Linked DNA regions of Prochlorococcus marinus str. NATL2A. The main gene of each other region encodes a partner of the protein of the gene in region 2 in a complex. Links are inferred from orthologs where the notes say so. Each region holds a gene or a part of one and is shown on either strand. Other genes may lie near its edges. The genes, in order: PMN2A_RS01745 and uvrB.

Evidence for each region.
Region 1: the proteins of uvrB (region 2) and PMN2A_RS01745 are in contact, whole or in part, in a crystal structure (PDB 7EGT), measured with the Thermus thermophilus proteins. The link is inferred for Prochlorococcus marinus str. NATL2A from one-to-one orthologs. Residues at the interface, in WP_096411307.1 of Thermus thermophilus: Glu23, Leu25, Arg26, Asp27, Gly28, Glu29, Arg30, Phe31, Arg55, Glu326, Asp327, Phe328, Glu379, Ser382, Gln383, His398, Gly400, Arg401; in WP_096412145.1 of Thermus thermophilus: His654, Arg656, Phe657, Gln666, Asp668, Glu669, Lys680, Arg681, Leu682, Ser683, Lys685, Tyr686, Ala687.

Annotation. Positions count from the first base shown.
Region 1 is NC_007335.2:334,180-340,758, forward strand. Bases 1,841-4,891 are described here. They hold PMN2A_RS01745 (UvrD-helicase domain-containing protein), read right to left. Parts: upstream 4,550-4,891; coding sequence 2,132-4,549; downstream 1,841-2,131. Other genes in these bases: PMN2A_RS01740 (CCA tRNA nucleotidyltransferase), read right to left, coding at 1,841-2,088; PMN2A_RS01750 (hypothetical protein), read right to left, coding at 4,638-4,862. In the rest of the region: selenide, water dikinase SelD, read left to right, coding at 1-816; more of PMN2A_RS01740, read right to left, coding at 832-1,840; PMN2A_RS01755 (bleomycin hydrolase), read left to right, coding at 5,106-5,654; PMN2A_RS01760 (bleomycin hydrolase), read left to right, coding at 5,711-6,178; PMN2A_RS01765 (glycosyl transferase), read left to right, coding at 6,249-6,579. UniProt on the Escherichia coli protein: A helicase with DNA-dependent ATPase activity. Unwinds DNA duplexes with 3'-5' polarity. Translocates on single-stranded DNA with 3'-5' polarity. Initiates unwinding more efficiently from a nicked substrate than double-stranded DNA.
Region 2 is NC_007335.2:1,747,706-1,754,188, forward strand. The notes cover bases 2,440-5,394. They hold uvrB (excinuclease ABC subunit UvrB), read right to left. Parts: upstream 4,958-5,394; coding sequence 2,921-4,957; downstream 2,440-2,920. Other genes in these bases: PMN2A_RS09515 (aspartate kinase), read left to right, coding at 2,440-2,913; PMN2A_RS09525 (DUF561 domain-containing protein), read right to left, coding at 5,048-5,394. Outside these bases: PMN2A_RS09505 (precorrin-8X methylmutase), read right to left, coding at 1-31; holA (DNA polymerase III subunit delta), read left to right, coding at 91-1,119; more of PMN2A_RS09515, read left to right, coding at 1,147-2,439; more of PMN2A_RS09525, read right to left, coding at 5,395-5,827; tRNA lysidine(34) synthetase TilS, read left to right, coding at 5,958-6,483. UniProt on the Escherichia coli protein: The UvrABC repair system catalyzes the recognition and processing of DNA lesions. A damage recognition complex composed of 2 UvrA and 2 UvrB subunits scans DNA for abnormalities.

The DNA.
Region 1 (6,579 bases), 1.4 Mb from region 2 along the record:
TTACCATCCATATCTAATAATTTACAGCAAGAATTGTTATATCAAGTTTTGGAAGGTATTAATTCTGCTTTAACTATCCAAGGTGCAAATCTTATAGGTGGACATACATTAGAATCAAGAAAAATATCTGAAGAGCCTTTTTCCCTAGGAATAGAAAGCTCATTAACTGTAAATGGGGTTATTGATGATAAAAAATATTTTTGGCCTAAGGGAGGAATGAGAAATGGAGATGAAATTTTAATTAGTCGTTCTTTGGGAACTGGAATTATTTTTTCTGCATTTATGAATGGTCAAGTAAAACCTTATATACTTGATAATGTCTTAAAAGAAATGAATAAAAGTCAGCATGAGATTGTTAATTATATTAATCAATTAACAAATCTAAATCCACGCTCAAAAATTGTTAATGCATGTACTGATATAACTGGATTTGGTTTGCTAGGTCATTTGTCAGAAATGTTGGAATCTACAAATAGTGATCAATTAAAGATGAATTCAGAACCATTTAAAGTCAATCTTGAACTGGATAAAATACCATTATATGATGGTGTGAAAGAACTTTTAGATAAAGGCTTTGAAAGCACTTTGGCCCCTGCAAATCAAATTTTCCTAAAAAATATTGATGGAGATAAAAACTTAAGGTTTGAGCTCACATCTAATGATTCTTGCTCTAATAGATCCTTTTATAATGCCATGCTGAAAATCTTAGTAGACCCACAAACTTGTGGCCCTTTGGTTGTTTGTTGTTCATCGATTTATTCAGAAAAACTTATACAGCAAGGACCTTGGATTAAAATAGGTTTTATTTCCAAATAAATACTTATTAAATTTTTAAAAAGCAATATTTTCATCAATTAATTTCATTCTTTGCCGTTTTATTTCTATTCCTATTTCTGGTCCAGGTTCCCAACCTTTAGCTATTAAATCATCTCCTTTTATTGGAGACTCTATATTCTTCCAATTAAATAGCCAAGATTTCAAATATTCTTTTAGTGGGTTATTTCTACATATTTCAAGCATGAAAGAAGATTCATTAGCATTGATTTTCTCAAGGTTTATTGTCCACTTTGATGGTGACCAATTTTTATATAAATGATTAGCTGTTATATTTTTTAGATATTTATTTAATCTACAAGCTCCTTCTATTATTTCTTTTTGCTGTTGATTTAAGTGTAATCTATTAGCTAGATAAATAGGGCTTTTAGATTCATAAACAAATGCTGTTAGGGGTTCAATATTAGACTTCTTTGCAATGAAAATTTTTTCAATAAGTCGTTTATCATTTTGTAATTTCGAATCTACTATTTTTAGCCCTCCACAGACTTGTAGATTTTTTAATGCATTCTTCCAATATTTGTCTTCTAAAAGCAATTCTAGTTCCATTTTTAATCTTATTGATAATGCTGAAGGTGCTAAATCAGTATTATCTCCAATATGCCAATTCCAAGGCCAAAGATTTATTGTATCTTTTATTTGTTTTAAGGCTTGATTTGATAGATCAAAATCTAACTTGGCAGAATAGCGAGAAGCTCTAATAACTCTAGTTGGGTCATCTAAAACACTTGATTTATGCAAAAAGTCCATTTTCATATTTTCAATTGCATCTGATCCTGAAAATAAATCGATTAGTCTATTATCTTTCAGTTCAATTGCCATTGCATTTATATTAAAATCTCTTCTTATTAGATCTTTTTTGATTGTTGATAACTCGACTATTGGGTTTTCTCCAGGTATTGGATACGTTTCTTTACGAGCAGATGCAATATCAACTTTTATGCCATTAATTATTACTTCTGAGGTTTTGTAATTTCTGTTATCTCGGATGACTTTTACTCTTTCTGCTCCAAGAACTTTTTGCAATTCTTTTATATAGGTTGAGGTCTCACCTTCAATAATTAAATCTAGATCATTGAAGATAATTTCATAATTTTGATTTTTAGATTTTTTTATTAAGTCTCTTACAACTCCTCCAACTATTGCAATAGAAGTTATATTGACTGAGCAAGCTGCTTCTAAAATAATAGTTAGAATTCCTCTCGGTAATTCTTTTATCTCTTTTTCAATTGTAGATTTATCAAATAATTCCATGAGAAATATGGTTTTAGCTAGTTAACATTTTTCAGATTAAATCTTACTCATCTATCAATTTCAATGGAGCTAGTCTTGGGTCTAATATTTTTGGCCCCATTCCTGAGAATTTTATAGCCAGTGAGATTTTTTCTCCTGAACCAAAAACATGTGTGATTATCCCTTCTCCAAATGAAGAATGTTCAACTCTATCGTTAACTGACCATCTCTTCCCTGGGGAAGGACCAGAATATGTTTTTCTTACTGCATTTTCAGCTTCACTAGGAAAGGACTTTTTATTACTTTGGCGATCAATTCTAGTTAGTCTGTCTAGATTTTTTTCTCTTCTTAATGTAGCCCCACCAGATAATGGGATATCGCCTTTAACAAGTTCTTCTGGTATTTCGGAGAGGAATATAGATGCGATAGCTGGTTCTCTCATCCCTCCCCACATTCTTCTCTCAGATGCATGAAAGAGAAATAGTTTTTCTTTCGCTCTAGTAAGTCCTACGTAACAAAGTCGCCTTTCTTCCTCAAGTGAAGATGGATCATCAAGCGATCTATAGCTTGGGAATAAGCCTTGCTCCATTCCCACAAGACAAACAACAGGAAATTCCAAACCTTTACTGCTGTGAAGAGTCATTAATGTGACTCGATTTGACGCAGTGTCTTTATTATCTGCATCGCTTGATAGAGCAGCAGTTGATAAAAAACCTTCTAAATTTGCATCTTCGCTTTCTTCCTGATATTGCAACGCGGCATTAACTAATTCTTGAAGATTGCGTCTTCTTTCTTCAGCCTCATCTGTTCCTGTTGCAATTAATTCACTTAAATAGCCACTTTTTTCTAAAACTAATTGAACCAACTCGGCGGGGCTTGAAGAGAGAAGATGACTTTGTAATTCATTAATAAGCTCACTAAAAATTAAAAGACCTTTGGCTGATCTTCCTGCGAGAGATCTGACAGCTTCGGGGTCATTTACAACTTCCCAAAGAGGAATTTTTAATTGACTAGCAGCATCACTCAATCTTTGAACTGTTGTTTTGCCAATCCCTCTTTTAGGAACGTTTAAAACTCTCAGAAGACTGACACTGTCAGATGGATTAATTAAAAGTCTTAAATAAGCTAGTAGATCTTTAATTTCTCTTCGATCATAAAAACGTAATCCTCCAACCACAATGTATGGAATACTCCAGCGGACCAATGAGTCCTCAATTGCTCTTGATTGCGCATTGGTTCTATAAAGAATAGCCATATCTCCCCAATTTAATTCTGGATTCGAGGCATCTAAAATTCTTAGCCTATGAATAACTGCTTCTGCCTCTGCTATCTCATCGTCACACCTTGTTAATCTAATAGGCTCACCTTCTCCTCTAGTTGCTCTAAGAACTTTATCTATTCTTTCTTTATTGTTGGAGATTAGTGAATTTGCTGCTTCGAGGATGGTAGAGGTAGATCGATAATTTTCTTCTAGTTTTACAAGAGTTGAATCATATTTATTGTCTAGGCTTTTCTTTCCAAAGTCCTCTTGAAATCCCATTAGTATCCTAAAGTCCGCAGCTCTAAAGCTGTAAATACTTTGATCTGCATCGCCAACAACAAAAACGGATCGATTATTCCAATCTTGAAAAGAAGATGGATCTTTACCATTGGTCACCAACTGTTTAATTAATTCGTATTGTGTCCAATTAGTATCTTGATATTCATCAACTAAAACATGTTTGAAGCGACTGTGCCAATAAGTCCTTATTTTTTCATTTTGTTGTAGTAATTGAACAGGTATTAATAGAAGATCATCAAAATCTAATGCATTATTAGCAGCTAAAGCTTTTCTATAAAGTCTATAAGTTTCAGCAACTAATTTTCCTCTTTGACCTTCTTGATTATTTGATAAATCATCAGGAAGTAAGCATTGATTTTTGGCATTACTGATTGCCCATCGTACTTTTTTTGGTTCAAATCTTTTTGGATCTAATTGTAGATCTTGTGTAACTATTTCTTTGATAAGACTTTGGGCATCTGTTTCGTCATATATTGAAAACTGTTTAGTCCATGTCAATCCTTCAGGGTCTTTGAATTTATCGATGTCAAAGCGTAATAATCTCGAAAACAAAGCGTGAAAAGTACCTATCCATAATTCACGACTGATTTCACGATGTATACGATTACGAATTTCTCTTTGTTCTGCTACTTGTAAGGCAGTCCAAGGCTTCCCGTGGGTAAGACTTGATAACCTTTTTGCTAAAAGCAATTCAAGTCTATCTTTCATCTCTCTTGCAGCTTTATTGGTAAAAGTAACTGCAAGAATAGAACTAGGATCAACTTTGTATTCAGTAATTAAATGCGCAATACGATGAGTAAGAGCTCTTGTTTTTCCGCTTCCTGCTCCTGCTACAACTAATAATGGACCATGAAAATGATCAACTGCATGTGACTGCGCCTCGTTTAATCCATTTAGAAATATACTGTTTGATTGTTTCATTTTATAGACTTTAAATACATTTAATTGAATTTAGTTTTGCAACATTCATGGGGTACATTTTTATATTATTTAAGCAGCAAAAATAAAATCATAAAAGCAGATTTGATGTTGCATTTTCTTTTTGTTTATATAGCTTAGAAAGTATTATTTTTATTTTATTAAGTTCTTGATGAGAGTTGATAATTGATTCGATTTTTCTTTGAGGCATTTTGAGCTTTTGTGAAATAGTTACAACCTCTTTTTCTAAACGATTTTTGTATTCGCTTAGTTCTTTAATTGACTCTTCAAGTTCTTCTTCAGTTGGACTTTTCATTTTTTTGTTTAACAATAGCTCAAATTAGTGATATCCCACTTTGCTTATAAGCTTTTTGAGATAACTCTATGGTTAGTTTTTCTTGGAAATTTTTCTTACAGTTAAGAAGCATTGCGTTCTTAGGTCTCTTTCAATCAAATTTGACTGTAAGTCTTAAGTTGAATAAGTAATGAAGTAATGAAGTAATGACTATTAAGTCTTTACTTGAACTCTTTTACTTATTAGAAGGTAGGTATTTAAAAGATGCTTGATGCGTTTTCTAGAACAGTTGTAAGTGCTGATGCCAAGGGCGCCGCAATTGGGAGTGAGGATCTTGCAGATTTAAGAAAGTACGTGGCAGATGCAAATAAAAGAATTGATGCAACTCTTGCCATAACTCAAAATGTCTCTTGCATTGCTGCAGATGCTGTGGCGGGAATGGTTTGTGAAAATACTGGGCTTACTCAACCAGGAGGGCATTGCTATCCCACTCGTAGAATGGCAGCTTGTTTAAGGGATGGAGAAATTATTTTGAGATATGTAAGCTACGCGCTTCTTGCAGGGGATCCCTCTGTTCTTGAAGATAGATGCCTCAATGGTTTAAAAGAAACATATCTTGCTCTTGGCGTCCCAACCTCTAATGCTATTAGAGCCGTTGAAATAATGAAGATTGCCACAGTCGCAATTATGACCGAGACAAATACAGGAAGAAAAATGTTTAAAGGGATTAATTCTGGATCAGGAGCACAATGTCAAGACATCGCCTCTGAGGCGGCATCTTATTTTGATCTTGTAATAGAAGCTTTGAGGTAAATATTAAACTCTAATTGCTCCACTACATCACGCAAACCATTTCTTATTAAGCCACTATGAAATCTGCAGTTACAACCGTTGTTAGCGCAGCTGATGCAGCAGGAAGATTTCCCAGCATGAGTGATTTTGAGTCTGTGAAAGGATCTTTTGATAGGGCAAAAGCTCGTCTAGAGGCTGCAGAAAAACTTGCTTCTTGTCTTGATAAATTTACCAATCTTGCCGTTGATGCTGTTTATCAAAATGGTTCATATGAGCAGGCTAATAAAGATAAGTGCGTGAGAGATATTCATCATTACTTGCGTCTTATTAATTATTGCTTAGTAACTGGTGGCACTGGTCCTTTAGATGAATGGGGAATATCAGGTATGAGAGAAATTATTCGTATCCAACTATTACCAACAGCTGCTTATATTGAAGCATTTATTTTTATTCGAGATGAAATTAAAATCAATGATGTTATGGGTCAGCAAGCCGAAACGGAATTCAAAGGATTATTGGATTATTTAATAAACGCACTTGCATAAAAATAATTTAATTTAATTTAATTTATTTAAAATATTTTTTCGTAATGTTGAATAATTATTTGAACTTTTAATGATTAATTCTTTAGATTTAAATAAATATATAGAACTTTATCAAGATTTTTTGCATCCAAATCCAAATATTAATTCTCAAGCATTTTTGATTTTAAAAAAAGAATTTGAGGTTAAGTTTATGAATAATCTTTTAGCTAATCTCAAGGAAGAAGATTTATTTATAAGAAGAAAATCAATATTAGCTTTGGGACGATTTGGAGAAAAAGCCTTAAAGTCAATCGTTCAATTGTATATGGATACTAACAATAAAACTGTTAAAGTTAGCTGTCTTAAAACAATTATCAAAGTTGTAGTTAATTTTAATTTAGAAGAATTAACTCAGGATGAGA
Region 2 (6,483 bases):
CTAGAAAAATTGGATGTTCTGATGTTTTCACTGTTAAATTTCTTTGGCTAATTTAGGATCAAAATCTTATTAATAAAATATCTCTAAGTAATGCCAATACATTTAATCTGGGGGAATGATTATGAAGCCTGTAACAGAGAAATAGAAGAACTAATTAATTCAGTCATTGACTCCTCATGGAAAAGTTTCAATTATAGTCAACTAGATGGAAATGATCCTAAGCAAAATCTAAGAGCACTAGAAGAGGCTCAAAGCGCTCCCTTAGGCAGCGGAGGCAGGATTGTGCTAGTTAGAAGAAGTCCATTTTGTAACGGATGCTCTATTGAGCTTGGTAATAAACTTGAACAAGTAATCAAATTAATTCCCGACAAGACTCATCTGATTTTAAGTAATGCAAATAAACCTGATAAAAGACTTAAAACTACTAAATTAATAGAAAAAAGCATCCAATCAAATACATTATCACAGGAAAAAAGTTTTATTCTTCCACTGCCATGGGATATCAATGGGCAAAGGAATTTAGTGAAGAATAATTTAGAACGATTAAATCTAAAAATGAATTATGAAACAATTGATTTAATAGTAGAAAGTATAGGTAATGATAGCTCTTTAATCAATACTGAGCTTCAAAAGCTTTCATTATTCTCAGAAGCAGTTAATACAAACTTAACTACAGATAAACCGCGAGAAATATCAAAAGAACTAGTCAAAAAACTAATTCAAAATAATTCGACTAATGCACTTGAAATTGCCAATTCACTATTGAAAGGAGAGAAAATTATAGCTCTAAATAAAATTCAATCCTTACTTAAAAATGGAGAGCCAGCTTTACGATTAATAACAACGTTGACTGGTCAATCAAGAGGATGGCTTTGGGTACATCTATTAGATTCACAAGGGAATCAGGATGTCAAAGAAATAGCCAAACTTGCTGGGATTGCAAACCCAAAACGTATTTTTGTAATTCGCAAACAAATTCAAGGTAAATCTTTGGGAACATTGCTTGAATTGATGAAAAAACTTTTAAAAATTGAAGCCTCAATAAAATCAGGAATCAAGCCAATCGATTCTTTTAAAGATAATCTGCTAACAGACAGTAAAATTTTGGCTAATAACTGAAATAATCAATAAGTTTACGTAAGTTCAATGGCATTGCTGGTTCAAAAATTTGGCGGCACTTCTCTAGGAAGCATTGAGCGCATAAAAGCTGTCGCGCAAAGAATCAAATCAAGTAAAGAAAAAGGTGATGATCTAGTAGTTGTTGTGTCGGCCATGGGACATCAAACTGATGAGTTAACACGGCTAGCATCAGAAATAACTGTTGATCCTCCTCATAGAGAAATGGATATGCTCCTCTCAACTGGGGAGCAAGTTTCAATATCATTATTAACAATGGCCCTGAACGAATTGGGCACACCAGCAATCTCTTTGACTGGAACTCAAGCTGGAATTATCACAGAATCAGCTCATGGAAGAGCCAGAATCCTCGAGATAAGGACAGAACGAATAAAAAATCTCTTAGACCAAGGTCAAACCATAGTTATTGCTGGATTCCAAGGAACAACTCTTGGCATAGGAGGAATTGCTGAAATTACAACTTTAGGTAGAGGAGGTTCAGATACTTCTGCAGTAGCTCTAGCGGCATCGCTTGAAGCTGCTAAATGTGAAATTTATACCGATGTTCCTGGCGTACTTACAACTGACCCAAGAATTGTGAAAAATGCAAAATTAATGAAAAGTATTAGTTGTGATGAAATGTTAGAATTGGCCAGCCTTGGAGCAGCTGTTTTACATCCTCGAGCAGTTGAAATAGCAAGAAATTTCGGCGTAACTCTTGTCGTTAAATCCAGTTGGGACAACCTTGATGGAACCACTCTAACTAGTAATAAGAAGCCTGACTTTTCTCAAGGTGGAATAGAACATCGAAGTCCTGTCGATGGATTAGAACTTCTTGAGAATCAAGCTGTAGTAGCTTTATCTAATATTCCAGATCGTCCAGGAATTGCTGCGGAACTTTTTGAATCTCTATCAGAGGGTGGGGTGAATGTCGATCTCATTATTCAAGCGACACATCAGATCGACTCTAACGACATCACTTTTACTGTTGCTGAAAATGAATTACATAATGCACTAACTCAATGTAAAAAACTCGTTAATACTATTGGAGGTGATATCTCTTTTCAAAAAGATCTGACTAAACTAAGTATTTATGGAGCTGGGATAATGGGAAGGCCTGGAATAGCCTCATCGCTATTCCAAATTCTATCTGACTCTGGTATTAATATCAGACTAATCGCAACTAGTGAAGTCAAAGTCAGTTGTGTTATTGATGCAGAATTAGGGAAAAAAGCACTACGTAATGTAAGCGAAGTTTTCAAGCTCACTGATAAACAAATTACCGTGAATCCTACGATTGAAAATAATAACGAGCCAGAAGTAAGGGGAATAGCTTTAGATAAAGATCAAATACAAATTAGCGTGAAGAATGTTCCAGATAAACCAGGGACTGCCTCCACAATATGTTCCACTTTAGCTGAGAAAAATATCAGCTTAGATACTATAGTTCAATCTGAAAGAAAGCATAAAGATAAAACCAAAGATATCAGCTTCACTTTAAAGAAAAATGATAGAAGCGATGCTAAATATGCATTAAAAGAATTGATTGGCAATTGGAAAGGATCAAACCTCGAAGAAGGAGAGTCAATAGTACGAATTAGCGCAGTAGGTTCTGGAATGCCTTTTACAAAAGGAACAGCCGGTAAAATTTTTAGAGCACTAGCAAATCAAAAAATCAACATAGAAATGATCGCCACCAGTGAAATAAGAACAACTTGTATTATCTCAGAAAAATATGGTGAAAAAGCATTAAATGAAATTCATTCTTGCTTTAAATTAGGAAAAAATGAAAGCTAAAAATAATTTATCTACCGACTAACCTATGCCTTAATTTCTTTATACGATCTCTAAGAATTGCTGCTGTTTCAAAATCTAGGTCTTTAGCTTTTATTTTCATTTTAGATTCCAATTTTTCAATTAATTCAGGCAGAGATTCTAAAGATACTCCGCTATCAGAATCTTTAGCGCTGTGTTCAATCAACTTATCAGCGATATCAACGAAATCATCGGTACTTCCATCTTGATTTAATCTTCTGGAGATCTCTAAAAAAGAAAGAATAGAATTACTTGCTTTCTTACCTGCTGGCTTAGGAGTTATACCATGCTCAATATTATAAATATTCTGTATTTCTCGGCGTCTTTCAGTCTCACTAATAGCCTTTGCCATAGAATCAGTCATCTTATCTGCATAGAGCAAAGCTAAGCCTTCTACATGTCTTGCTGCTCGACCTATTGTTTGTATCAAAGATCTTTGAGCTCTTAAAAATCCTTCTTTATCTGCATCAAGAATTACTACAAGAGAGACCTCAGGTAAATCCAAACCTTCTCTTAGAAGATTCACTCCAACTAATACGTCATATTCTCCCAATCGTAAATCTTGAATGATTTCAATTCTCTCAATTGAATGGATCTCTGAATGTAAATAGCGAACTCTTATTTTGTTTTCAGATAAATAATCTGTAAGATCTTCAGCCATTCTTTTCGTGAGCGTTGTGACAAGTATTCTTTGATTTTTTGATGCTCTTTTTCTAATTTCAAAAAGCAAATCGTCAACTTGACCATGTGTTGGACGTACTTCAACTAGAGGATCTAAAACACCGGTAGGTCTGATAACTTGCTCAACTATATTCTTTGTACTTTGGGACAATTCCCAATCACCAGGAGTCGCACTTATAAAAACAGTTTGTTTTGCCTTATTCCAAAATTCTATATCCTTTAAAGGACGATTATCAGCTGCACTTGGTAGTCTAAATCCATGATCTATTAAGACTTTCTTTCTTGCTTGATCACCATTATACATAGCTCTTAATTGAGGACAAGTAACATGACTTTCATCAATAAGTAATAACCAGTCTTTTGGGAAATAATCAATAAGACATTCTGGGGCAGAGCCAGGTTCTCTTCCAGAAAGATGACGAGCATAATTTTCAACTCCATTACAATATCCAACTTCTTTTAACATTTCTAGGTCATAAATTGTTCGCTGTTCTAACCTTTGAGCCTCGAGTAATTTACCCTCTTGATTAAGAAATTCTAATCTATCTTTTAACTCTTTTTTTATTGCTTTAATTGCAGAATCGAGGCGATCTTTTGGGGTAACAAAATGTTTTGCTGGATATATGTTGATTGAGTCAAGTTTATTTAAGATTTCTCCAGTAGTAGGATCGACATAGCTAATACTTTCTACTTCATCTCCAAATAATTCAAGCCTTACAAGTCTGTCATCATATGCTGGCCCTATTTCTAATACATCTCCTCTAACTCTAAATCTACCTCTACTGATTTCGATATCGTTACGAGTATATTGATTTGAAACTAATGATCTAAGGCAAGATCTTAAATCAATACTTTGACCAACTTGAAACTTTACAGAAGCCTTTAGATATTCACTTGGAATTCCTAAACCATATATACAACTAATTGAGGCAACAACTATGACATCATCTCGTTCAAATAAAGACCTAGTCGCAGAGTGGCGTAACATATCAATCTCTTCATTAATTGATGAAGTCTTGGCTATGTAAGTATCACTGACTGGAACATAAGCCTCTGGCTGATAATAATCATAATATGAGATAAAATATTCAACGGCATTATCTGGGAAAAATTCCCTTAGTTCATTGCATAATTGAGCTGCAAGTGTTTTGTTATGAGCTAAAACTAACGCAGGCCTTCCAGTTTGAGCGATCAAATTGGCTATTGTAAAAGTCTTCCCTGTTCCAGTTGCACCTAATAAAGTTTGAAATTTTTCCCCATCATTTACACCTCCAACAAGCCCTTTAATCGCTGCAGGTTGATCCCCTTTCGGAGTATAAGGAGCTTGAAGTTTATACTCAGGCATCTTCTTTTTAAAGGTTAAGAAAAGATAGATTTATTACTTCCATATTCTTCCAATTTTGAACATAAAAAAGCTTAAATTACCTTATAAAACTCATTGATTAATCGTGGAAACCAATTTCAAAGAATTTAAAGCCTGACGAAGACCTTTTACAGTAGCAATCATAGCTAATTCAGTATTCAATTTATTTATTGCTGATCCAATACCAACCCCATTAGCTCCTACTGCAATAGCCATTGGGACTGTGACTTCAGAGAGTCCAGAAGCACAAATCACAGGCACATCAAGATTACTCTCCTTTAAAGCAGATGTGATAGCGGAAGTTGCGGCCAAAGTAGGTGAAGCTTTTTCTATTAACCCTAAAGCTCCAGGACTCATGGGATGAGAGCTTGTGCCTCCTTCTGTCTGAATTAAGTCGACCCCTCTATCAACAAGATCTAACGCTAATTGAGCTTGACTATCTAAAGGCAAAACATGAGGAACGGTCACTGACAAAAAAACTTCAGGCAAAAGGCGTCGAGATTCAGTAGCTAATGAGAGAACTTCATCAGCTGAGAAAAAACGCCCATCTGGATAAAAAGAATCAAAATTCCCAATCTCAATCATTGATGCTCCTGCTTTAACAGCGTTAGGGAACAACCTTGGTTCAACCGAACTTACACACACAGGAATATTCGAGACCTCTGACGCTAGCTCTACTAATTTTGGTTCACAAGCAATGTCCAATAAATCGGCGCCCCCATGACCAGCAGCTTTCGCAATTAGAGATACTGATTCTGGATTAAAATTACTTAAACCAGAAATTACTTTCAATAAAGATCTATTTTGAATACTCTTTTGAAGTGAAACTGGCAATGCCTGCAAACGTGTCATAAAAACATCAACTATTAACCTGATTGTGACATTGACTCAGCAAAAGAACTAAAAAAATGGGAATAGAGCTCTGAAACCAAAGCAAATGTCACAATCTTCTCAAAATGACAGGTCTTGGAGTAAATGGCATATGCGTTTACACAAAAGACTGAAACAAAATAAATCTCTGCTTCCCAGTAACTCCACCATTCTTTTAGCCATATCTGGTGGCCAAGATTCGATGGCCCTTCTCAAATTAATTATTGATTTAAAAAGACTGCATCAGTGGCAAGTCGAAGTCTGGCATGGAAATCACCAATGGCATGCTAAATCCGAGGAAACAGAAGATGAGCTGAAACTGTGGTGTCTGAAAAATCAAATTTCATTTCACTCTAATAAAGCAGATAAAAAAGAAGTCGCTAATGAAGAAAAGGCAAGAGATTGGAGATATAAAAATCTAATAATGAAAGCTAAGTTTTTATCATCAAAGAATATACATTTTCCGTGTACAAGAATTTTAACTGGTCATACAGCTACTGATCGAGCAGAGACAGTCATTATGAACTTAGCCAGAGGGACTGATCTGACTGGACTTACTACTCTTAAGGAGCAAAGAACTATAGAGAATAATATAGATTTAACCAGACCCCTACTGATTTTCAATAGAAATGAAACTC